4 regions of the Streptomyces sp. NPDC005962 genome follow, and region 2 is predicted to be linked to each of the others. Evidence: riboswitches for the same ligand, from Rfam matches in the RefSeq annotation. Region 2 holds a riboswitch; each other region holds the start of a gene.

Evidence for each region. Region 2 has a riboswitch for cobalamin ahead of metE (5-methyltetrahydropteroyltriglutamate--homocysteine S-methyltransferase). Riboswitches for the same ligand answer to the same signal wherever they lie in the genome.
Region 1: it holds a riboswitch for cobalamin, as region 2 does, so the genes downstream of both, ABZ370_RS21880 (cobalamin biosynthesis protein) here and metE (5-methyltetrahydropteroyltriglutamate--homocysteine S-methyltransferase) in region 2, are expected to answer to the same signal.
Region 3: it holds a riboswitch for cobalamin, as region 2 does, so the genes downstream of both, ABZ370_RS22290 (ribonucleoside-diphosphate reductase subunit alpha) here and metE (5-methyltetrahydropteroyltriglutamate--homocysteine S-methyltransferase) in region 2, are expected to answer to the same signal.
Region 4: it holds a riboswitch for cobalamin, as region 2 does, so the genes downstream of both, ABZ370_RS05355 (HoxN/HupN/NixA family nickel/cobalt transporter) here and metE (5-methyltetrahydropteroyltriglutamate--homocysteine S-methyltransferase) in region 2, are expected to answer to the same signal.

What each region holds. Positions count from the first base shown of each region.
Region 1 covers NZ_JBEXVE010000012.1:192,564-198,052, forward strand. Annotated here, with positions in the region: gene ABZ370_RS21875 (cobyric acid synthase) at 13-1,545, opposite strand; gene ABZ370_RS21880 (cobalamin biosynthesis protein) at 1,542-2,522, opposite strand; cobalamin riboswitch at 2,664-2,804, opposite strand; gene ABZ370_RS21885 (hypothetical protein) at 2,971-3,201, opposite strand; gene ABZ370_RS21890 (inorganic phosphate transporter) at 3,217-4,533, opposite strand; gene ABZ370_RS21895 (class II aldolase/adducin family protein) at 4,771-5,489, shown strand, end outside.
Region 2 covers NZ_JBEXVE010000001.1:131,813-137,301, reverse strand. Annotated here, with positions in the region: gene ABZ370_RS00670 (aminotransferase class IV family protein) at 1-310, opposite strand, end outside; gene metE (5-methyltetrahydropteroyltriglutamate--homocysteine S-methyltransferase) at 386-2,695, opposite strand; cobalamin riboswitch at 2,851-3,106, opposite strand; gene ABZ370_RS00660 (MarR family transcriptional regulator) at 3,396-3,845, shown strand; gene ABZ370_RS00655 (potassium transporter TrkA) at 3,967-5,489, shown strand, end outside.
Region 3 covers NZ_JBEXVE010000013.1:3,069-8,557, forward strand. Annotated here, with positions in the region: gene def (peptide deformylase) at 1-498, shown strand, start outside; gene ABZ370_RS22285 (ribonucleotide-diphosphate reductase subunit beta) at 567-1,598, opposite strand; gene ABZ370_RS22290 (ribonucleoside-diphosphate reductase subunit alpha) at 1,616-4,039, opposite strand; cobalamin riboswitch at 4,166-4,306, opposite strand; gene ABZ370_RS22295 (FGGY-family carbohydrate kinase) at 4,403-5,489, opposite strand, start outside.
Region 4 covers NZ_JBEXVE010000002.1:395,998-401,486, reverse strand. Annotated here, with positions in the region: gene ABZ370_RS05355 (HoxN/HupN/NixA family nickel/cobalt transporter) at 67-1,167, opposite strand; cobalamin riboswitch at 1,195-1,396, opposite strand; gene ABZ370_RS05350 (EamA family transporter) at 1,482-2,411, opposite strand; gene ABZ370_RS05345 (LysR family transcriptional regulator) at 2,480-3,334, shown strand; gene ABZ370_RS05340 (DUF6131 family protein) at 3,372-3,527, opposite strand; gene ABZ370_RS05335 (carboxylesterase family protein) at 3,687-5,237, shown strand; gene ABZ370_RS05330 (MarR family transcriptional regulator) at 5,256-5,489, opposite strand, start outside.

The DNA of each region.
Region 1 (5,489 bases), on a different contig from region 2:
CGCGTCTCGTGCTCAATCCGTTCCTCCCGGCGCTCCGGGCGGTACGAAGGGCAGTCCGTCCGGTACGCCGCCCTCGATGAGCCTCAGCAGCGCGTCCGTGTCCGCGTGCTCCTCGATCAGATCGCCCAGCCGGTCGAGCTGCTCCTCGCGCAGCTCCCCGAAGCGGGTGTCCGGCGCGGGCACGAACGCCCGGCCCGCCGCCTCCGCGACCCGCCGCAGGAAGGCGCGGCGGAAGCCGTCGCTCTCCAGTGAGCCGTGCCAGTGCGTGCCCCATACGGAGCCCACCCGGCAGCCGTCCAGGAAGGGTTCGTCGCCGCCGCCCTGCAGTTCGGCGATCCCGTGGTGGATCTCGTAGCCCTCCACCCGTTCGCCCAGCGCCTCGCCGACCGGCCGGGCCAGGGTCTTACCTGCGGCGAAGCGGACCCGTACGGGCAGCAGCCCGAGGCCCGCGACCGTTCCGGCCTTCGACTCGACCTCGTCCTCGATTCGCTCGCCGAGCGCCTGGAAGCCGCCGCAGATGCCGAGCACCGGCCGCCCCTCCGCGGCCCGCCGCGCGATCGCGTCGGCGAGGCCGCGCTCGCGCAGCCACTCCAGCGCGCGCACGGTCCCCCGAGTGCCCGGCAGCACCACCAGATCGGCGTCGGCCAGCTCCTCCGGGCGGTCCACGAAGCGCACGATCACGCCCGGCTCGGCGGCCAGCGCGTCCACGTCGGTGAAGTTGGACATCAGCGGTACGGCGGTCACCGCGACCCGCAGCAGGTCCGCGCCGTGCGGCGGTGCGACGACGCTCTCGCGCACCGTGCCGCGCAGCGAGACGCGCAGTCCGTCCTCCTCGTCGATGCCGAGGCCGTGCGCGTACGGCAGCACGCCGACGGTCGGCCGCCCGGTGAGGTCGCGCAGCATGTCCAGACCGGGTTCCAGCAGGGTCACGTCGCCGCGGAACTTGTTCACCACATAGGCGGCGATATGCCGCTGGTCCTCGCGGGACAGCAGCGCGGTCGTGCCGAAGAAGGACGCGAAGACGCCGCCGCGGTCGATGTCCCCGACCACGACGACCGGCAGCCCGGCGGCCCGGGCCAGCCCCAGGTTGACGATGTCGGTACGGCGCAGATTGATCTCGGCCGGGCTGCCCGCGCCCTCGCAGATCACCGCGTCGTGGGTGCGCCGCAGCTCGTTCAGACAGTCGGTGACGGTCTCCAGGAGGCCTTCGCGCCGCCACTCCGCGTGGTAGCCACGCGCGCTCATCTCGCCCACCGGCTTGCCGAGCAGCACCACCTGGCTGCTGCGGTCGCTGCCCGGCTTCAGCAGGACCGGGTTCATCAGGGCGCTCGGTTCGGCGCGCGCGGCGGCGGCCTGCATGGCCTGGGCCCGCCCGATCTCGGCGCCGTCCTTGGTGACGAAGGAGTTGAGCGACATGTTCTGCGCCTTGAACGGGGCGACCCGGAGCCCTTTGCGCGCCAGCCAGCGGCAGATGCCCGCCGTGACGACGCTCTTACCGGCGTCCGAGGTCGTCCCCGCGATGAGCAGTCCGCCCCCCAGGGTCATCGGTTCACCCTTTCCTGATCGGCTCCGGAGCCCTGAGGGGCACCGGAGCGAGCCGCGACGGTGGTGAGCAGGGCCAGCGCCGCCACCCGCCGCGAGAGGCGGATCGCGCGCGGGATGTCGGCCGCCGTCACGGGACGGCCGCCCGGGTTCAGCACGGGGCGGTGCTCGACCCGGCCCCCGTACGTCAGCGTGCCGCCCAGCCGGACGCCCAGCGCGCCCGCGAACGACGCCTCCACCGGGCCCGCGTTGGGGCTCGGGTGGCGTCCGCCGTCGGCGCGCCAGGCGCGCCGCGCGCCGCGCGGGTCGGGCCCGGCGAGGGTGGCCAGCACCGCGGTGAGACGGGCGCCGGGCCAGCCCGCGGCGTCGTCCAGCCGGGCCGCGGCCCAGCCGAACCGGCGGTATCGGGCCGACTTGTGGCCCACCATGGCGTCCAGCGTGTTGACGGCCCGGAAGCCGACGAGCCCCGGCACCCCGGCCACGGCCCCCCACACCAGCGCGCCCACCACCGCGTCCGAGGTGTTCTCGGCCACCGACTCGACGACCGCCCGCGCGATCTGCCGCTCGTCCAGGGCCTGCGGATCGCGTCCGCACAGATGGGGCAGCCGCTCCCGCGCGGCGTCGACGTCCCCGGCGGCCAGCGCGTCACCGATGGCCCGGGCCTCCCGGACCAGCGAGGTACCGCCCAGCACGGCCCAGGTGGTGGCGGCGGTCAGCGCGGCGTCGGCGGCACGGGAGGGCCCCACGAGGGTGCGTACGGTACGCGCCAGCAGCGCGGCACCGGCGGCCGCACCGCCCGCGCACAGCGCGGTGTGCAGGGCCCCGGAACCGCGGTGGTCGCGCCACAGCCGCCGCTCGACGGCCGCGGCGGCGCGCCCGAACGCGGCCACCGGATGGCCGCGGCGCGGATCGCCCGTGGCGAGGTCGCCGAGGAAGCCGAGTGCGGCGCCGCACGCGTACGAGGCGTGATCGGCACGCATCCTTCAGACCGCCGTCATGCCTCTGCGGCGGGGACCGCCGCCGAGCATACGGACAGTTGGAGCTGACGGCGTGGCAGTGCCGGGCATGGCGGTATGTCCTCACTCAGGGTCCGCGCCCTGGTTCGACGTGACCGGCGGTGAAAGTCTCCTGGCTCCCGGATCGGCGGCTCTCCCGGTCTTCCAGCCCTCCTCGCTACGGACGGCCGTGACCCCTTGCGGTGAGGGGAGAGCGCTCCCCGGTGACAGTGGCGGGACCGCGCCGGATTCTCACCGGCTTCCTCTCCTGCCGCCGTTTGGCTCGGGAAGTCCACCATGGGGTGCGAATGGCCGTCAACTCGCATTTGACCTGCGATGCCAGAGTGTGCGGAGCTCCACAGGCGCACACCTGGCAACGACCGCGGGGCGGCGGGCGCCGATAGCGCCCACCGCCCCGCGGCTTCCGTGGCTTTCAGGCCACGATCAGATAGATGCCGTACGCCACCACCGCGGCGCACAGCGCGAAACAGGCGTACGCGCCGGTGCGCGCAACCGGGGACGCGCCGCCCGCGGTGGCCTGGGGCTGCGCCTGAGCCGTACGGGAGGTGCCCATGATGCCCAGGGTGAAGACCCCTACGACGCCGACCGTTGCCGCGAGGCTGATGCCGAAGACCTGGCCGAGTGCCGCCCAGTCGATCTGCATGGTGTGTGCTCCCTGTCAGCTGCTGGAACGGGTTCCCGCGGCGGCGGGAGTGGGTGCGGAGGGGGACGAGGCGTTCCGGGTATCCGTGCCGCGCGTGCCGTCGGTGCCGGCGGTGGCAGACACGGTCGTCGGCTGTGCGGACCCGGCCGAGGCGGCCTTCCCGGCGGGCGGCGGGGCCACCGACCGCACGGCGGCGGTGACGACACCGACCGGCTCGGCGGACTCCGCACCCGGCGCGTTCACGTTGCTGGCGTCCACCGGCTTGCGCCGCGAGAGCACCCAGATGACACCGCAGCCGAGCACCGCGAGGACGGCGACCGCGGCGATGCCCCCGCTGCCCTGGCCGGCCAGGAGCGCCGCACCGGCGGCCACCAGACCGGCGGCCGGGAGGGTCAGCACCCACGCGACGACCATGCGGCCCGCGGTCGACCAGCGCACCACCCCGCCCTTGCGGCCGACGCCCGCGCCCATGACGGCGCCCGAGCAGACCTGCGTGGTGGACAGCGCGAAACCGATGTGGGAGGAGGCCAGGATGACGGTCGCGGCGCCGGTCTGGGCGGCGAAGCCCTGCGGCGGCTGGATGTCGGTGATGCCCTTGCCCATGGTGCGGATGATGCGCCAGCCGCCCAGGTAGGTGCCGAGGGCGATGGCGAGACCGGCGGAGACGATCACCCACATGGGCGGGTCGGAGTCGGGGGCGATGACGCCGCCGGTGACCAGCGCGAGGGTGATGACGCCCATGGTCTTCTGTGCGTCGTTGGTGCCGTGGGCCAGGGATACCAGGGCGGCCGAGGCGATCTGCCCGGCGCGGTAGCCCTTCGCGGTGTCCTCCGCGGCCCGGTCGCGGGCCAGCCGGTAGGTGAGCCGGGTGGCGGCCACCGTGGCGATGCCCGCCACGACCGGCGCGGCCACGGCCGGGATGAGGACCTTCATGACGACCGCGTCGCCGTTGACCCCGTCCATGCCGACGGAGACCACGGTGGCGCCGATGAGGCCGCCGAAGAGGGCGTGTGAGGAGCTGGACGGAAGACCGGCCAGCCAGGTCACCAGATTCCAGAGGATCGCGCCGACCAGCCCCGCGAAGATCACCTCGGGCTGGATGCCGGACCCCTCGTCGATGATGCCGCCGGAGATGGTCTTGGCGACCTCTATGGAGAGGAAGGCGCCGACGAGGTTCAGGACTGCCGACATCGCCACCGCGACCCGGGGACCGAGTGCTCCGGTGGAGATGGTGGTGGCCATGGCGTTGGCCGTGTCGTGGAAGCCGTTCGTGAAGTCGAACACCAAGGCCGTGACGATCACGATCCCGATGAGAAGCGTGATGTGTTCCATACACCCGGTCAATCAGTTCGGAGGGCGGTCAGTGCCACGGTGAACGTAAGGAAACTGGGTGAACGGGAGATGAACTGAGGCGGGCTTCATGGTGACGCGGGCGCGGTGGTGTGAGAACGGCTGGTTTTCGACCGGACTCCCTTTCGCCATACGGTATTTGACATCCATACATCGGGCTGATGTAAGCCGCTCCGTCCGGTGTTCCTGTGGAAGGATCACGCCCGGAGGTGAGGGCCCATGACGGAGCCGCGATCGGCACGACAGCCGCAGTCCGTACGACGGACGCAGTCGGCGCGACGGCCGCAGCCGAGGCTGACCCAGCCCCTGCGGCAGGCCTGGGCGCATGTGGTGCGGACGGCCCGCAGAACCACCGCCGACGGGCTCGTCGTCGGCACCTCGGGCAATGTGTCGGTCCGGGTCGGCGACACCGTCCTGGTGACCCCGAGCGGCGTCCCGTACGACCGGCTCGGCCCGCGTGACGCGGTCGGCGTCGACCTCGACGGCCGCCAGGTGCTGGGCACGCTCGCGCCCACCAGCGAGCTCCCCATGCACCTCGCCGTCTACCGTCACACGGACGACGCCTCAGCCATCGTCCACACCCATGCCGTTCACGCCACCGCGGTCTCCACGCTCGTCGGTGAACTCCCCGCGATCCACTACATGACCGCCGCGCTCGGCGGGCCGGTCCGGGTCGCCGACTACGCGCTCTACGGAACTGATGAATTGGCCGAAAACATGCTGCACGCGCTGCGCGACCGCTCCGGCTGTCTGCTGCGCAACCACGGCACCGTCGTATACGGCGCGACGCTGGACCAGGCGTACGACCGCACCGCCCAGCTGGAGTGGATGTGCCAGGTCTGGCTGGCCGCGGCCGCCGTTCCCGGCCATACCCCCACCCTCCTCCCGCCCGCCGAACTGGAGCGCGCCGCGGCCAAGCTCAGCGGCTACGGCCAGCA
Region 2 (5,489 bases):
TGACGAGGATGTTCGGGGTGTTCGCCTTCGCCGGGTGTCCCATGTCGATGGCGGGGTCGAAGATGGTGATGCGGACGACGAACGCGCCGCCGCGCTCGCCTGCCGCCTGCCGGGCGTAGTGCTGGACGAGTTCGGGATCGAGGTCCGCCCCGAAGACCGTCGCGCAGTCCCGCGTCAGGCGCTCGAGGTGGAGGCCCAGGCCGCGTACGCGGCGGTCGTCGACGCGCATGCTCGTGAAGTGCCCGTAGTTGGTGAGCGCCAGCGTCAGCGCGGCGTCGGGGTCGACAGGCTGTCCGTTCAGTTCCGCCATGCGTTCAGCTTGGCAGTACATGTACGGGGTCGGCCAACATCCGGTGGGTGCCGAGCCGACCCCGTACACGTCAGGTCAGAGAGTCGAGCGGACCTCTCGGGCCGCGGCGACGAGGTGGTCCAGGGAAGCGCGGACCTCGGGCCAGCCGCGGGTCTTCAGGCCGCAGTCGGGGTTGACCCAGAGCCGTTCGGCGGGGAGGGCGGCGAGGGCTGTGCGGAGCAGGGCGGCGGTTTCGGCGGGGCCGGGGACGCGGGGCGAGTGGATGTCGTAGACGCCGGGGCCGACCTCACGGGGGTAGTGGGCGTCGGCGAGTTCCCTGGCCACCCCCATATGGGAGCGGGCGGCTTCCAGGCTGATGACGTCGGCGTCGAGGTCGTCGATGGCCGGGAGGATGTCCCCGAACTCGGCGTAGCACATATGGGTGTGGATCTGGGTGTCCGGGCGGACGCCGACGGTGGTGAGGCGGAACGCCTCGGTGGCCCAGGCCAGGTAGGCCGGGCGGTCGGCGGTGCGCAGGGGCAGGGTTTCGCGCAGGGCGGGTTCGTCGACCTGGATGACCGGGGTTCCGGCGGCCTCCAGGTCGGACACCTCGTCGCGCAGGGCGAGGGCCACTTGGCGGGCGGTGTCGGCGAGCGGCTGGTCGTCGCGGACGAAGGACCAGGCCAGCATGGTGACGGGGCCGGTGAGCATGCCCTTTACCGGGCGGTCGGTGAGGGACTGGGCGTACGTCGTCCAGCGCACCGTCATGGGCTCGGGCCGGGAGATGTCGCCCGCGAGGATCGGGGGGCGGACGTAGCGGGTGCCGTAGGACTGCACCCAGCCGTGCTGGGTGGCGAGGTAGCCGGTGAGCTGCTCGGCGAAGTACTGGACCATGTCGTTGCGTTCGGGCTCACCGTGCACCAGGACGTCGATGCCGGTCTTCTCCTGGAAGGAGACCACGTCCTGGATCTCGGCCGCGATGCGCTGCTCGTATCCGGCGGTGTCGATGCGTCCGGCCCGCAGATCGGCGCGGGCGGTGCGCAACTCGGTGGTCTGCGGGAACGAGCCGATGGTGGTCGTCGGCAGCGCGGGCAGCCGCAGCCGGGCGCGCTGGGCCGGGGCGCGCTCGGCGTACGGCGCGGAGCGGTGGACGTCGGCGTCGGTGACGGCTCCGGCGCGGGCGCGTACGGCCGGGTCGCGGGTGAGCGCGGAGGTGGCCCGGGAGGCCAGGTCGGCGCGGTTGGCGGCGAGTTCGGCGGCGATGGCGCCGGTGCCCCGGGCGATGCCGCGGGCGAGGGTCGCGACCTCGGCGGTCTTCTGGCGGGCGAAGGCCAGCCAGCGGGCGATCCGGGGGTCGATGTCGCGTTCGGCCGCCGTATCGAGGGGGACGTGGAGGAGGGAGCAGGAGGCGGCGACGTCGACCCGGTCGGCGAGGCCGAGCAGGGTGCCGAGCGTGGACAGCGAGGCGGCGAGGTCGTTGATCCATACGTTACGGCCGTCCACGACGCCCGCGACCAGGCGCTTGCCGGGCAGACCGCCCGCGGCGGCGAGGTCGTCGAGGTTGGCGGCGGCGGGCCCGGTGAAGTCGAGCGCCAGCCCGTCCACGGGTGCCTTGGCCAGGACCGGCAGGGCCGGGCCGAGGCGGTCGAAGTACGAGGCGACCAGCAGCCGGGGGCGGTCGGTGAGGGCGCCCAGTTCGCGGTACGCGCGGGCGGCGGCGTTCAGTTCGGCGGTGGTGCGGTCCTGGACGAGCGCGGGTTCGTCCAGCTGGACCCACTCGGCGCCGGCCGCCCGCAGATCGGCCAGCACCTCCGCGTACACCGGCAGCAGCCGGTCCAGCAGGGTGAGCGGCTCGAAGTCCGGCGCGACGCCGGGGGCGGGCTTGGCGAGCAGGAGGTAGGTGACGGGACCGACCAGAACCGGCCGGGCGGTGTGACCGAGCGTGACCGCTTCCGACAGCTCGGCGGTCTGCTTCGTCGAGTTGGCGCTGAAGACGGTGCCGGGTCCGAGTTCGGGGACCAGGTAGTGGTAGTTGGTGTCGAACCACTTGGTCATCTCCAGCGGCGCGGCCTCCTGGTTGCCGCGCGCCATGGCGAAGTAGCCGTCCAGCGCGTCGGCTTCGACGGCGGCGCGGTGCCGGTCGGGGACGGCGCCGACCATGACGCTGGTGTCCAGCACATGGTCGTAAGTCGAGAAGTCGCCGGTCGGCACCTCGTGGATACCGGCGTCGGCCAGCTGCCGCCAGTTCGCCCGGCGCAGGTCGGCGGCGGTTTCGCGGAGGGCGTCGGCGCCGACCCGGCCCTTCCAGTAGCCCTCGACGGCCTTCTTCAGTTCGCGGTGGTGCCCCTGGCGCGGGTAGCCGTACACGGTGGCCCGTGCCGCCGCGGCCGCGGATGTCGCTGTCACGTAGCTCTCCTTCGCGAGCGTGTCTCTTGAAGATCCCGGCGGGATCGGGGGCGCGAAGGAGTGACGAACCCGGCGGATCGGCGCGTTCGGTACGCGCGTCCGCCTGGTGGTACGCCGACCCGCCCTCGAGGTCACCGGGATGTCCGCGCGCGAGCGGTCGCGCACGGGCAACGGGCAGGTCTTCGGACTCGCGGGCGCGCCTTGTGACGTCGTCACGTACGTCAGGTCGTGACGACGTGCCGTACGAGGCACCTACTGGCCGTCGCTTCCCGGGTCCGGCTCCCGGACCCAGTGCGTATGACGGCGGTCGTTCCCGCTCACCGCTGCGGGGCAGTCCCGGATTTCCACCGGGTTCCCTCTTGCGACGCGCCTGCCTGGCGGGCAGGGCGAACCAGCTGCGGGACCCAGCCTAGGCCGTGGCGGCGGATCGGGCATCCCCCTGCCCTGAAGTGGACCGGTGGGCGGCGGGCGGGCGGCGGCGTGCGCGGCCGGGTGGGACGAAGGGTAGAAAGGGCCTATGCCGCGCCGTCACTTAGGCTCCCAGCCCGATATCGAGGCCTCGCACTCCGAGGCCCCGAATACCTCACATACCGCCACATATGCCTCGGATACCGGACCTGTTGAGTCCGACCGGCCCGCGTCCGGCGGACCCGAGACCCACGGACCCGCGCCCCACGACCCCGAATCCGACGCCGAGGCCATGGTCACCGCCGTGCTGACCGCGTCCCGGCTGCTCCTCGCCGTCTCCGCCCGGTCCCTGGCCGCGGTGGAGGACTCCCTCACGCTGCCGCAGTTCCGGATGCTGGTCGTCCTGGACGCCGGAGGGCCGCTGAGCCTGTCCGGGCTGGCCGCGGAGCTGGGGGTCCTGCCGTCCACCGCCATGCGCATGATCGACCGCCTGGTCACGACGGGCGTGGTCGAGCGCGGCGTCTCCGCCGAGGACCGGCGTACGAGCATGATCTCGCTCACCCCGGCCGGACGGCGGATCGTGGCCGAGGTCACCGATCGGCGCCGCCAGGAGATCGCGCGCATCGTCGACGTCATGCCCGCCGGACAGCGCCGTCATCTCATCGAGGCGCTCCAGGCGTTCGCCGAGGCGGGCGGCGAACCGTCCGTCGAGGCCGGTCCGCAGGCCCACGCCGCCTGGTGACCTGCCCGTATGCCGTCTCCCCCATCGCGGCGGCCGGTGGACCCGGGTAACCCTGCGAGAATGATCAACTGCTCTGGGAGACCGTAAGTCCGGTGGGTGGCCGGGGGGATGGGGACGTGCGATGAGGCTGCGGGACCGGCTGCGGTACTGGTTCGACGGCACGATGGACCGGGGGACGCCCGCCCTGATCGGCTGGCTCGGCCTCGCCTCGCTGGCGTTGATAGCCGTGGTCTCCACGCTGGCGGTCACCTTCAGCCACGATGACACCCGCAAGAGCGGCGGCTGGTCGGGCATCGTCTGGATGAGTCTGCTGCGTACGCTCGATCCGGGCACCATGGGCGGGGACACTGGCCGACCGCTGTTCCTGGTGCTGATGCTCACGGTCACCATCGGCGGCATCTTCATCGTCAGCGCGCTCATCGGTGTGCTCACCACGGGCCTGGAGAACCGAATACAGATGCTCCGCAAGGGGCGGTCGCATCTGATCGAGCGCGGCCACACGATCGTGCTGGGCTGGTCGGACCAGGTGTTCACGGTGATCGCGGAGCTGGTGGAGGCCAATCAGAGCACCCGCCGTTCCTGTGTGGTGATCCTCGCCGACCACGACAAGGTCGACATGGAGGAGCAGATCCGCCGCCGCATCCCGGAGACCGGCCGGACCCGGGTGGTCTGCCGTTCCGGAAGTCCGCTGGAACGGGGCGACCTTGAGCTGGTGAGCCCCGACACCGCCAAGTCGATCATGGTGTTGCCGCCGGTCGGGAACGACACCGACACGGACGTCATCAAGGTGCTTCTGCTGCTCAACAGCCGCAAGTGGAAGGGCACACGGCCGAGCGTCGTGGCGGCCGTGGAGAGTTCGGACAACCTGCCCGCGGCCCGCCTCGCCTCCGGCCCGAGCGCCCTGATCATCGACGCCGACGACATCGCCGTACGGCTCATCGCCCAGGCCCACCGGCAGTCGGGGCTGTCCAGCGTCTTCAACGAACTGCTCAGCTTCGAAGGCAACGAGTTCTACTTCCGCAACGAGCCCGCGCTGGCGGGTTCGTCGTACGCGGACACGCTCGGCCACTACGCGCTGGGCATGGCCGCCGGGCTGCGCAGGAGCGACGGCGAGGTGCTGGTCAACCCGCCGATGGACACCGTCGTCCGGGCCGACGACCAGCTGCTGGTGATGGCCGAGGACGATCTGCTGATACGGCGCGCCGACACCCGGCCCGAGATCGTCCCGTCGGCGATCACCACCGCGCCCGGCCGTCCGCCGGTGCCGGACCGCACCCTGCTGATCGGCTGGAACTCCCGGGCGTCGAAGCTCATCACGCTGCTGGACAGCTTCGTCGAACCCGGTTCGACGGTGGACATCGCGGCACTGCGGCGGCCGCGCAAGGGGGTGCCGGAGGGGCTGCGGAACCTGACCGTCGGCCACCGGCGGTGCGAACCGACCCGCAGGTCGTCCCTGGAGTCCCTCGACCTCGGCCGCTACCAGCACATCGTGGTGCTGTCCGACGACACCGTCGACCCCCGGCGCGCCGACGACCGGACGCTGGTGACGCTGCTGCACTTGCGCGACATCGAGGTGCGGCTCGGCGACCCGTACTCGATCGTCACGGAGATGAACGACGACAGCAACCGGGAGATCGCCCAGGT
Region 3 (5,489 bases), on a different contig from region 2:
CTCCACAAGGAGTGCCAGGACGTCACCGAGTTCGACGAGACGCTCGCGGCGCTGATCGACGACATGTTCGCGAGCCAGCGGGCGGCGGAGGGCGTGGGCCTGGCCGCCAACCAGATCGGCGTCGACCGCAAGGTCTTCGTCTACGACTGCATGGACGACGAGGGCGTACGCCACGTCGGCGTGGTCTGCAACCCGGTGCTGGAGGAGCTGCCCGCCGACCGCCGCGTCCTGGACGACTCCAACGAGGGCTGCCTGTCGGTCCCCACCGCCTACTGCGAGCTGGCCCGCACGGACTACGCGGTGGTCCGTGGCCAGGACGCCGGGGGCAACCCGATCGCGGTGCGCGGCACCGGCTACTTCGCGCGCTGCCTCCAGCACGAGACCGACCACCTCTACGGCTACCTCTACATCGACCGCCTCTCCAAGCGCGACCGCAAGGACGTGCTCCGGCAGATGGCGGAGGGCACCGCGCGCTACGAGACGGTCCCGAACGACTGACCGCGCTCACCGCATACGGCAAAGGGCCGGACCCCGGGAGGGGTCCGGCCCTTGCGCTTACGCCGGGATCAGAAGTCGTCGTCGAAGGAGACCGAGCCCTCGACCGCGACCTGGTAGGCCGAGGCGCGGCGTTCGAAGAAGTTGGTCAGCTCCTGGACGTCCTGCAGCTCCATGAAGGAGAACGGGTTCTCCGAGCCGAAGACCGCGGGGAAGCCGAGGCGCGCGAGGCGCTGGTCGGCCACGCACTCCAGGTACGCGCGCATCGACTCGGTGTTCATGCCGGGCAGGCCCTCGCCGCACAGGTCGTGGGCGAACTGGAGCTCCGCCTCGACGGCTTCCCTCAGCATGTCGGTGACCTGCTGCTCCAGCTCGTCGTCGAAGAGGTCGGGCTCCTCCTCGCGGACGGTGTCCACGACCGAGAAGGCGAACTCCATGTGCATGGACTCATCCCGGAACACCCAGTTGGTGCCGGTCGCCAGGCCGTGCAGCAGACCGCGCGAGCGGAACCAGTACACGTAGGCGAAGGCGCCGTAGAAGAACAGCCCCTCGATGCACGCCGCGAAGCAGATCAGGTTGAGCAGGAAGCGGCGCCGGTCGGACCTGGACTCCAGCCGGTCGATCTTCTCCACCGAGTCCATCCAGCGGAAGCAGAATTCCGCCTTCTCCCGGATGGAGGGGATGTTCTCGACGGCCGCGAAGGACGCCGCCCGGTCGTCCGGGTCGGGCAGATAGGTGTCCAGCAGGGTCAGATAGAACTGGACGTGCACGGCCTCCTCGAAGAGCTGCCGCGACAGGTACAGCCGCGCCTCGGGGGAGTTGATGTGCTTGTAGAGCGTCAGCACCAGGTTGTTGGAGACGATCGAGTCGCCGGTCGCGAAGAACGCCACCAGTCGGCTGATCATGTGCTGCTCACCGGGGGAGAGCTTGGCGAGGTCGGTGACGTCCGAGTGGAGGTCGACCTCTTCCACGGTCCAGGTGTTCTTGATCGCGTCCCGGTAGCGGTCGTAGAACTCCGGGTACCGCATCGGCCGCAGGGTCAGCTCGAACCCGGGGTCGAGCAGGTTCTTGGTGTGATCCGTCGCGGTGGTCGCGGTGGTCATCTCGGATGCGGTGGGCATTACTGGCAGGCCTCGCAGGACTCGGGGTTTTCCAGGGAGCAGGCGACCGCCTCGTCGTCGGCGGGCGCCTGCTGGGCGGGGACGGTGCCGGGGGTGCCGGGGACGGGGACGGCGGCCGTGGCGGCGCCACCGCGGGCGCTCTGGGCGATCCGGGTCGCCGGGCGGGAGCGCAGGTAGTAGGTCGTCTTGATGCCGCGCTTCCAGGCGTACGCGTACATCGAGCTGAGCTTGCCGATGGTCGGCGCGGCCATGAAGAGGTTCAGCGACTGGCTCTGGTCGAGGTACGGGGTGCGGGCCGCCGCCATGTCGATCAGGGCGCGCTGCGGGATCTCCCACGCGGTCCGGTACAGATCCCGTACCTCCTGCGGCACCCAGGAGAGGTCCTGGACCGAGCCGTTGGCCTCGCGCAGCGCGTCACGGGTCTGGGTGTCCCATACGCCGAGCTTCTTGAGGTCGTTCACCAGGTAGTTGTTGACCTGGAGGAACTCACCGCTGAGCGTCTCGCGCTTGAAGAGGTTGGAGACCTGCGGCTCGATGCACTCGTACACGCCCGCGATGGAGGCGATGGTGGCGGTCGGCGCGATGGCCAGCAGCAGCGAGTTGCGCATGCCGGTCGTCGCCATCCGCGTCCGCAGAGCCTCCCAGCGCTCGGGCCAGGTGGCCGTGGCGCCGGTGTAGTGGTCCGGGTGGAGCACGCCGCGCGCGGTGCGGGTCTCGGCCCAGGCCGGGTGGGGGCCGTGGCGCTCGGCGAGGTCGCAGGACGCCTCGTACGCGGCGAGCATGATGCGCTCGGAGATCCGGGTGGAGAGCGCCGTCGCCTCGGCCGAGTCGAACGGCAGCCGCAGCCGGAAGAAGACGTCCTGGAGGCCCATCAGCCCCAGACCCACCGGGCGCCAGCGGGAGTTGGACGCCCCGGCCTCCTCGGTGGGGTAGAAGTTGATGTCCACCACGCGGTCGAGGAAGGTCACGGCGGTCCGGACCGTCTTGTCCAGCCGCTCCCAGTCCATCTCGCCGCCCTCGCCCAGGTGGGCGGCGAGGTTGACCGAGCCGAGGTTGCAGACGGCCGTCTCGCCGTCGTTGGTGACCTCCAGGATCTCGGTGCACAGGTTGGAGGAGTGGACGACCCGGCCCGCCTCGGCGGTCTGGTTGGCGGTGCGGTTGGCGGCGTCCTTGAACGTCATCCAGCCGTTGCCGGTCTGCGCGAGGGTGCGCATCATCCGGGAGTACAGCTGGCGCGCCGGAACCTGCTTGAGCGCCCGGCCCTCCGCCTCGGCCTTCCGGTACGCGGCGTCGAACTCGTCACCCCACAGGTCGACCAGCTCGGGCGCGTCCGCCGGCGAGAACAGCGACCAGTCGGCGTCCGCCTCGACCCGGCGCATGAACTCGTCCGGAATCCAGTGCGCGATGTTGAGGTTGTGGGTGCGGCGGGCCTCTTCGCCCGTGTTGTCCCGCAGCTCCAGGAACTCCTCCAGGTCCGCGTGCCAGGTCTCCAGGTAGACGCAGGCCGCGCCCTTGCGCCGGCCGCCCTGGTTGACGGCCGCCACGGAGGCGTCGAGCGTGCGCAGGAACGGCACGATGCCGTTGGAGTGCCCGTTGGTGCCACGGATCAGCGAACCGCGGGCGCGGATGCGCGAGTACGACAGGCCGATGCCGCCCGCGTGCTTCGACAGCCGCGCCACCTGGTGGTAGCGGTTGTAGATCGAGTCCAGCTCGTCCAGCGGCGAGTCCAGCAGGTAGCAGGACGACATCTGCGGGTGCCGGGTGCCGGAGTTGAACAGCGTGGGGGAGCTGGGCAGGTACGACAGCGTGCTGGTCATCCGGTACAGCTCGGCGACGTCGCCCACCGCCCGCTCGGACAGGTCCTCGGCGAGCCCGCAGGCCACCCGCAGCAGGAAGTGCTGCGGGGTCTCGACGACCTGACGGGTGATCGGGTGGCGCAGCAGATACCGGCTGTGCAGGGTGCGCAGCCCGAAGTAGCCGAAGCGGTCGTCGGCGCCGTCGGCCAGCGCCTGGTCGACCAGCGCGTCCAGCCGGGCGGCGTGGGTGGTGACGAACTCGGCGGTGGAGTCGGCGATCAGGCCCTCGCGGTGGCCCACGGCGACGGAGGCGGAGAAGGAGTCCGCACCCTGCCCGGCCGCCTCATCGGCGATCGCGCGGGTCAGCAGCCGCGCGGCGAGCTTGGAGTACTCCGGCTCCTCGCCGATGAGCCCGGCCGACGCCTCGGTCGCCAGGGAACGCAACTCCGCCTCGTCCGAACCGGGGTGGCGGCCGCGCAGGGCGGCGGCCGCGACCCTGCCGGGGTCGGTGGCGGGCAGGTCGGCGGTGAGCGCCGTCAGGGTCCGCAGCAGGGCGGTCCCGGGCGCGTCGGCCGCTGCCGTGAAGTCCGTTGCCTCTGAAACCGGATCGGCGGGCGCGATGGTCACTGAAGTGTTCTCCCTCGCTCGGCTGGGGGCCTTCGAGGGCGGTGCGCGATGGCCGCTCACGGGCATGCCGATTCCGCTTCAGGGCACACCGCGCAGCGTCCATCGACCCAACCCGCGAGGCCCGGACGTATGCAGACGGCCGTCGGCAGGTCATCGGACTCACGGGTACGCGAAAGCGCACACGTACACCGTTGCGGGACAGTTCCGGATTCGCACCGGATTCCCCTGCGGCGACAGCGAGCACGAGCATACATCTTGTGTCGCGCTGCGCACGCGCCCCCAGATGTTGTGTCGTCAGCTGGGTGGATTCGCATAAATGTGCTAGTCGCGTCGGCTTTGGCCGCGCTGGAATCCCAGGGAAAACTAGCTTCCCGGACCGCTCGTCCGCCATTCGTCCAGGGCACGGGCGAGGCGCTCGCGGTAGCCCGCGTAGCCGTCCCCGTAGGCGCCGAGAAGCTCGCTCCGGGGCTCGACGGTACGGGAAGCGGCGCGCCAGTGGGACGCGTCCACGGGGTCGCCCAGCGACCGCCAGGCGACCGCGACGGCGCCCCGCGCGCCGACTTCCGGCTCGTCCGGGACGACCACCGGGTGACCCATCACATGGGCGAAAATCTCCGTCCAGGCGGCGGACCGTACGCCTCCGCCGCACAGCGCGAGCCGCCCCGAGAGCCCGGCCGCCTCCAGGCAGTGGCGGGCCGCGTAGGCGATGGCCTCGCAGACGGCCCGTACGGCGTCGGCACGGGTGGTGGCGAGGCCGAGGCCGTCCAACCGCCCCTGGGCGGCGGGTTCCACGAACGGGGCGCGCTCCCCGGCGCCGGACAGGAAGGGCAGCGCGGTCACCCCGTTCGCGCCCGGCGGGCTCTGCGCGAGCAGGGCGTCCAACTCGGCCGTGGTCGTCCCTGTGAGATCGAGCACCCATCGCAGCGCGGCGGTGCCGACCATCGCGGGCATCGCGCGCAGCCAGCGGTCCGGGTCGGGGGTGCACAGCCACATCCCGGCCGGATCGGCGGCCGGGTCCACCGCCGCGCGGTCGGTGAGCACCTGGCAGGCCAGCGTGGTGCCGACGGTGAGCAGTCCGTCGCCCACGTCCCGCACCCCGCTGCCGATGGCGCACGCCGGAAGGTCGTACGGGCCGGAGACGACGGGCAGTCCGGGCGGCAGCCCGGTCAGCCGGGCCCCCTCGTCGTCCAGCGCGAGGACGCCGCCGGGCGCGGCGGGCGGGGGCAGCAGCCGGGCGTGGTCGGCCAGTCCGCACAGCTGCAGGGCGCCCGGCACATACGTACGGGTGGTGACATCCAGGAACGGCAGCGAGGCGTCGGAGGCGTCCACGGTGATGACGCCCGTCAGTCGCTGGGCGACGGCGTCCACGCAGTAGCCCGCGACCGCCGCCCGCTCCAGAGCCTCCGGCTCGTGCTCGGCCAGCCAGCGCAGCAGCGGGGCGTGGCAGCCC
Region 4 (5,489 bases), on a different contig from region 2:
TCGGTCCCGCCCCACCACAGTCACCCGGACGGACGCCCCCGGCTCCGGCCCCGGGCCGCGGGGGCGTCAGCCGCCGTCGCCGTCCGCGGTGGCCGGGGCGGTGCGGACGGACCAGCGCTGCTCGACCTTGGCGATCCGCCAGTAGGCCAGCGCCGCGGCCCACACCACGACGAACAGCCCGACGATGATGAACCCGACGTTGTCCAGGTTCAGCGCGGATATCCAGCCGGTGACGGCGTCCCGCAGGGCGAGCTTGTCGTGGAGGACGCCGACCAGCTCGATGGTGCCGATGAGGAAGGCCACCGCGATGGACAGACCGGTGATGGCCAGGTTGTAGAACACCTTGCGGACCGGGTTGGAGAACGCCCACTGGTAGGCGAAGTTCATGAAGGTGCCGTCGAGGGTGTCGAAGAGGCTCATCCCGGCGGCGAAGAGCAGCGGCAGGCACAGGATCGCGTACCAGGGCAGCCCCGCGGCGGCGCCGCTTCCGGCCATCACCATCAGCGTGACCTCGGTGGCGGTGTCGAAGCCGAGCCCGAAGAGGAAACCGAGCGGGTACATCTGGCCGGGCCGGGTGATGGACTTCGTGAAGCGGCCCAGGACGCGGTTCATGAAGCCGCGCGCGTCCAGGTGCGCCTCCAGCTCCGTCTCGTCGAACTGCCCGGCGCGCATCGCCCTGAAGACCCGCAGGATGCCGAGCAGGGCGACCAGGTTGAGCGCGGCGATGAGGTAGAGGAAGGTTCCGGACACGGTGGTGCCGATGACGCCGAGCACCTGGTGGGTGCCGGAGTTCTCGTTCACCAGGGTGCCCGCGAGCTGCGTACCGCCCGCGACCAGCGCGGCCAGCAGGACGACGACGCTGGAGTGGCCGAGCGCGAACCAGAAGCCCACCGACACCGGCCGCTTGCCGTCGGCCATCAGCTTGCGGGTGGTGTTGTCGATGGCGGCGATGTGGTCGGCGTCGAAGGCGTGCCGCATGCCGAGGGTGTACGCGGTGATCCCGAGGCCGACGCCGAACGTCCTGGCCCCGGCCTCGTAGTGCTGGGGCGCGACGACCAGGAAGAGCAGGCCGAAGGCGACGGCGTGCAGGGCGACGATCACCGCCAGCAGCCCGGCGGTCCGGACGGTGTCCTCGCGCCGCCAGCGCGTTGCGGTGGGCAGGGTCATGCGGTCACGCTCCAGCACCTCGTGGATCACTTCGTGAGATGCCGCGGCCGGTCTCCTGGCTGACGGGTCGACGCGACCGCCCCTGCCTTCCCGGCCGCGCCCTTGCGGCCAGTGGCTCCGCGGCCTGCTGCTGAGGCCTCGGAACGGGACGGGAACTCCCCGATCACAGTGGCGAGGGCCGCTCCGGTTTCCCACCGGCTTCCCGAACACCACGGCCCGGCAACTGTAGGCGGCACCCCGCAAAACCGGCAAGTGAGGCACTTTCAGCTACGGTCGCGCGCGCGAGGTCGCGGTCGAAGCGCGAGGTGTCGCGGTCACGCGCGCGAGGTGAGGATGCTGAGCGCGTTGGCCGCGACGATGGCGCCGACGCTCGCCCACTCCGTCCACCCCAGGCTCTGGCCGAGGATGATCCATCCGACGACCGCGGCGAGGACCGGGTTGACGCTCATGAAGAGCCCGAAGGTCTGGGCGGGCACCCGGCGCAGGGTGAACAGGTCGGAGAGGTAGGGCACGGCGGAGGAGAGGACACCGGCGGCGATGGCGTACCCGGCCGCCCCCGGCGTCGGCGGGTGCTGGACGGCGATGACGATGCCGACGGGCAGGAACAGCACGGCGGAGAGCGCCGCGGCGGCCGCCGACCCCTGCGCGCCGGGGACACGGCGGCCGACGGTGCGGTTGAGCAGGATGTACGACGCCCAGCAGGCGGCGGCCAGCAGCCCGAGCCCGAGGCCCGTGTAGTCGGTCGACGGCTGAGGGCGCATCAGCGTGACCACGCCCGCCAGGGCGACCAGCGCGCAGCACGCGTCCGTGCGGCGGCGGGAGGCGGACAGGGCGATGGTCAGCGGGCCGAGGAACTCCAGGGTCACCGCCAGCCCGAGGCCGATGCGGTCGATGGCGCTGTACAGGGACAGGTTCATGGCGCCGAAGACCAGGGCCAGCAGCACCACCGGCCACCACTGCTCCTTGGTGAAGGACCGCCAGCGGGGGCGGCCGACGGCCAGCAGGACGACGGCGGCGACGTACTGGCGTACCGCGACGACGCCGGTGGCCCCGAGGACGGGGAAGGCGAGGGAGCCGATCGCGGCGCCGGTCTGGTTGGACAGGCCGCTGCCGGCCATGGTGAGCACACCGGACAGCGGCGTCCCGGCCGGTTTCCGGTCCGGATCGCTGGCGCTGGTGGGGTGTGACGGGGCGGTCCGGTGCGCGGGGGCAGGAGCGGGAGCGGTGGCGTGGGCTGCGTCCATACCCCGATCGTGCGGTCGGGCGATCGTTGCGCAAAATGCGTTGAGCGTCGTACCTATACGCTGTGGTTATGGATGTGGAGCTGCGGCAGCTGCGCTGTCTCGTCGCGATCGTGGACGAGGGCACGTTCACCGACGCCGCCATCGCGCTCGGGGTGTCGCAGGCGGCCGTGTCCCGCACGCTGGCCTCGCTCGAACGCGCCCTCGGGGTACGCCTGTTGCGGCGTACCTCCCGGACAGTGACCCCGACCGGCACCGGACTGCGGGTGGTGGCGCAGGCCCGGCGGGTGCTCGGGGAAGTGGACGATCTGGTGCGGGAGGCCACGTCGGGCCACACCCGGCTGCGGATCGGCTACGCCTGGTCGGCGCTGGGCAGCCACACCCCCGCCTTCCAGCGCCGCTGGGCCGCCGCGCATCCGGAGACCCGGCTGCACCTCGTCCGGGTCAACGCCACCACGGCCGGTCTGGCGGAAGGCGCCTGTGACCTGGCCGTACTGCGCAGGCCGCTGGAGGACCACCGCTTCGACTCGGCCATCGTGGGGCTGGAGCGGCGGCTGTGCGCGATGGCGGCGGACGACCCGCTGGCCTCGCGCCGCTCCATCAGGCTCGCCGACATCGGCGAGCGCACGCTGCTGGTCGACCGGCGGACCGGCACCACCACGCCCGAGCTGTGGCCGCCCGGTTCCCGCCCGGCCACCGAGGAGACGCAGGACATCGAGGACTGGCTCAACCTGATCTCCACGGGCAGCTGCGTGGGGATGACGGCCGAGTCGACCGCCCACCAATACCCGCGGCCCGGCATCGTGTACCGACCGGTACGCGACGCCGAGCCGATCGCGGTGCGGCTGGGCTGGTGGCGGGACGATCCGCATCCGGCGGGGCAGGCAGTGATCGAACTGCTCACCGCGCTCTACCGGGCGGGATGACCCGCGCGTCTGTCCGCTATCCGCTATTCGCTATCCGTTAGTAGAAGTGCCGCCGTCCGGCGACCGCGTGTCCGGCGGCGCCCAGGGCCCACAGGACCGCCCCGATGACGAGAAGGACGATGCCGATCGTCCACAGAATGGCGATGCCGGTCAGCAGACCGATGATGAGGAGAATGACCCCGAGGACAATCATGGTGTCCTCCGATCTCGCGGGAGTGGGTCCACCTCCACTATCTGCCTCTTCTTCCTGCCGCGCCAACGCGTCGTGCCCCCGCCGGAGGCGATCGGGTGGGGCTCGGGCATGGTGGTGTCTCCCAGGAGCGTGTTCCCCAGGAACCGTGAGGAGCCATCGATGACGACAGCCGGGTCCCGCGAGTCGGCAGCCGGGTCCGCCGCGCCCGTGGTGCGAGCCGCCGCCGGCGCGGTGCGTGGCCGCCGGGAGGGCGGTCTCGCCGTGTTCCGCGGCATTCCGTTCGCCGAACCGCCGGTCGGGGACGCACGGTTCCAGGCGCCGCGCCCCGTGCGCGGCTGGGAGGGGACCCGGGACGCGTTCGCGTTCGGTCCGCCGCCCCCGCAGGAGTCGGGGTTCGCGGGCCGCGCCGGGGTCCTGGACACGCCGGTGGGCGACGACTGGCTGACGGTCAACGTCTGGACACCCGAGCCGGACCCGGCGGCCCGCCGTCCGGTGATGGTGTGGATCTACGGCGGCGCCTACAAGCTCGGCCACTCCGGCAGCCCCGGCTACGACGCCCGGCGCATCGCCCGCGACGGCGATGTCGTCGTGGTCACCCTGAACTACCGGGTCGGCATCGAGGGCTTCGCCCTCCTCGACGGGGCGCCCGCCAACCGCGGTCTGCTCGACCAGGTCGCGGCCCTGGAATGGGTGCGGGAGAACATCGCGGCGTTCGGCGGCGACCCCGGCCGGGTCACCGTGTTCGGGGAGTCGGCCGGAGCCGGATCGATCGCCTCGCTGCTGGCCATGCCGAGCGCGGCGGGGCTGTTCCGGCGTGCCATCGCGCAGAGCGTGCCGGGCACGTACTTCTCGGGCGAGCTGGCCCGGGACATCGCGGGCGCGCTCGCCGCCGAGGCGGGCCTGCGGCCCACGGCCGCCGATCTGGCCACGGTGGACCCGCGGCGGCTGACCTCGGCGGGCGAGGCGCTGGGCCCCAAGATGCGCCAGTACGAGCAGCGGTGGGGGCAGGTCGTCCACACGACGATCCCCTTCGCACCCGTCGTCGACGGCGAGGTGCTGCCGACCACTCCATGGCAGGCGCTGGCGGCCGGTACGGCCCGGGACGTGGAGCTGATCGCCGGGCACAACCGGGACGAGTTCCGGCTCTTCCTCGCGCTCGGCGGGCAGCTCGGAGAGGCGGGCGAGGAGGAAGCGGCGGCGGCCCTGCGCACCTTCGCACCGGGGCCGGACGGCCCCCAGGCCTATCGCGCCGCCTTCCCCGGAGCCTCGCCCGCCGAACTCCACGAACGCGTCCAGTCCGACTGGCTGTTCCACATGCCCTCGCTGCACCTGGCCGAGGCCCAGGTGGCCGGGGGCGGCCGCGCGCATGTGTACGAGCTGACCTGGCCCGCCCCGGCGGGCGGCGGCGTCATGGGCGCCTGCCACGGCCTGGACATACCGCTGCTGTTCGGCACCTTCGACGCCGACCTCGGCATGCTGCTCTTCGACCGCTCCGGGCCCCCGCCGGAGGCCGAGGCGCTGTCGTCCCGCTTCCGCGCGGCCTGGACCGCGTTCGCCACGACGGGCGACCCGGGCTGGCCCGCGTACGACCCCGCCGGGCGGCTGACCCAGGTCTTCGACACGACGCCCGAGGTCACCGCCTACCCGGAGGAGATCTCCCGGCTCCTCTGGCAGGACCACACCTTCCCGGCCCTGCCGCTGCTCAGCTGACGCCCCCGGCCCGGCTGCTCAGCTGACGCCCTCGGCCCGCCGGACGTTGGCGACCATGGTCCGCAGCACCTTGAGCGCGGCCACGTACTCCTCGTCCCCGACCCCCTCGTGCACCACGGCCCGCACCTCGGTGGCCAGAGCGCGCAGCCGCAGCCGGGCCGCTTCGCCCGCGTCGGTGAGGTGCAGACGGCCGCCGGTGTCGGCCCGGAGCCACTGGCGGTGCAGCAGCTGGTCGACGACGCGGGCGATCTC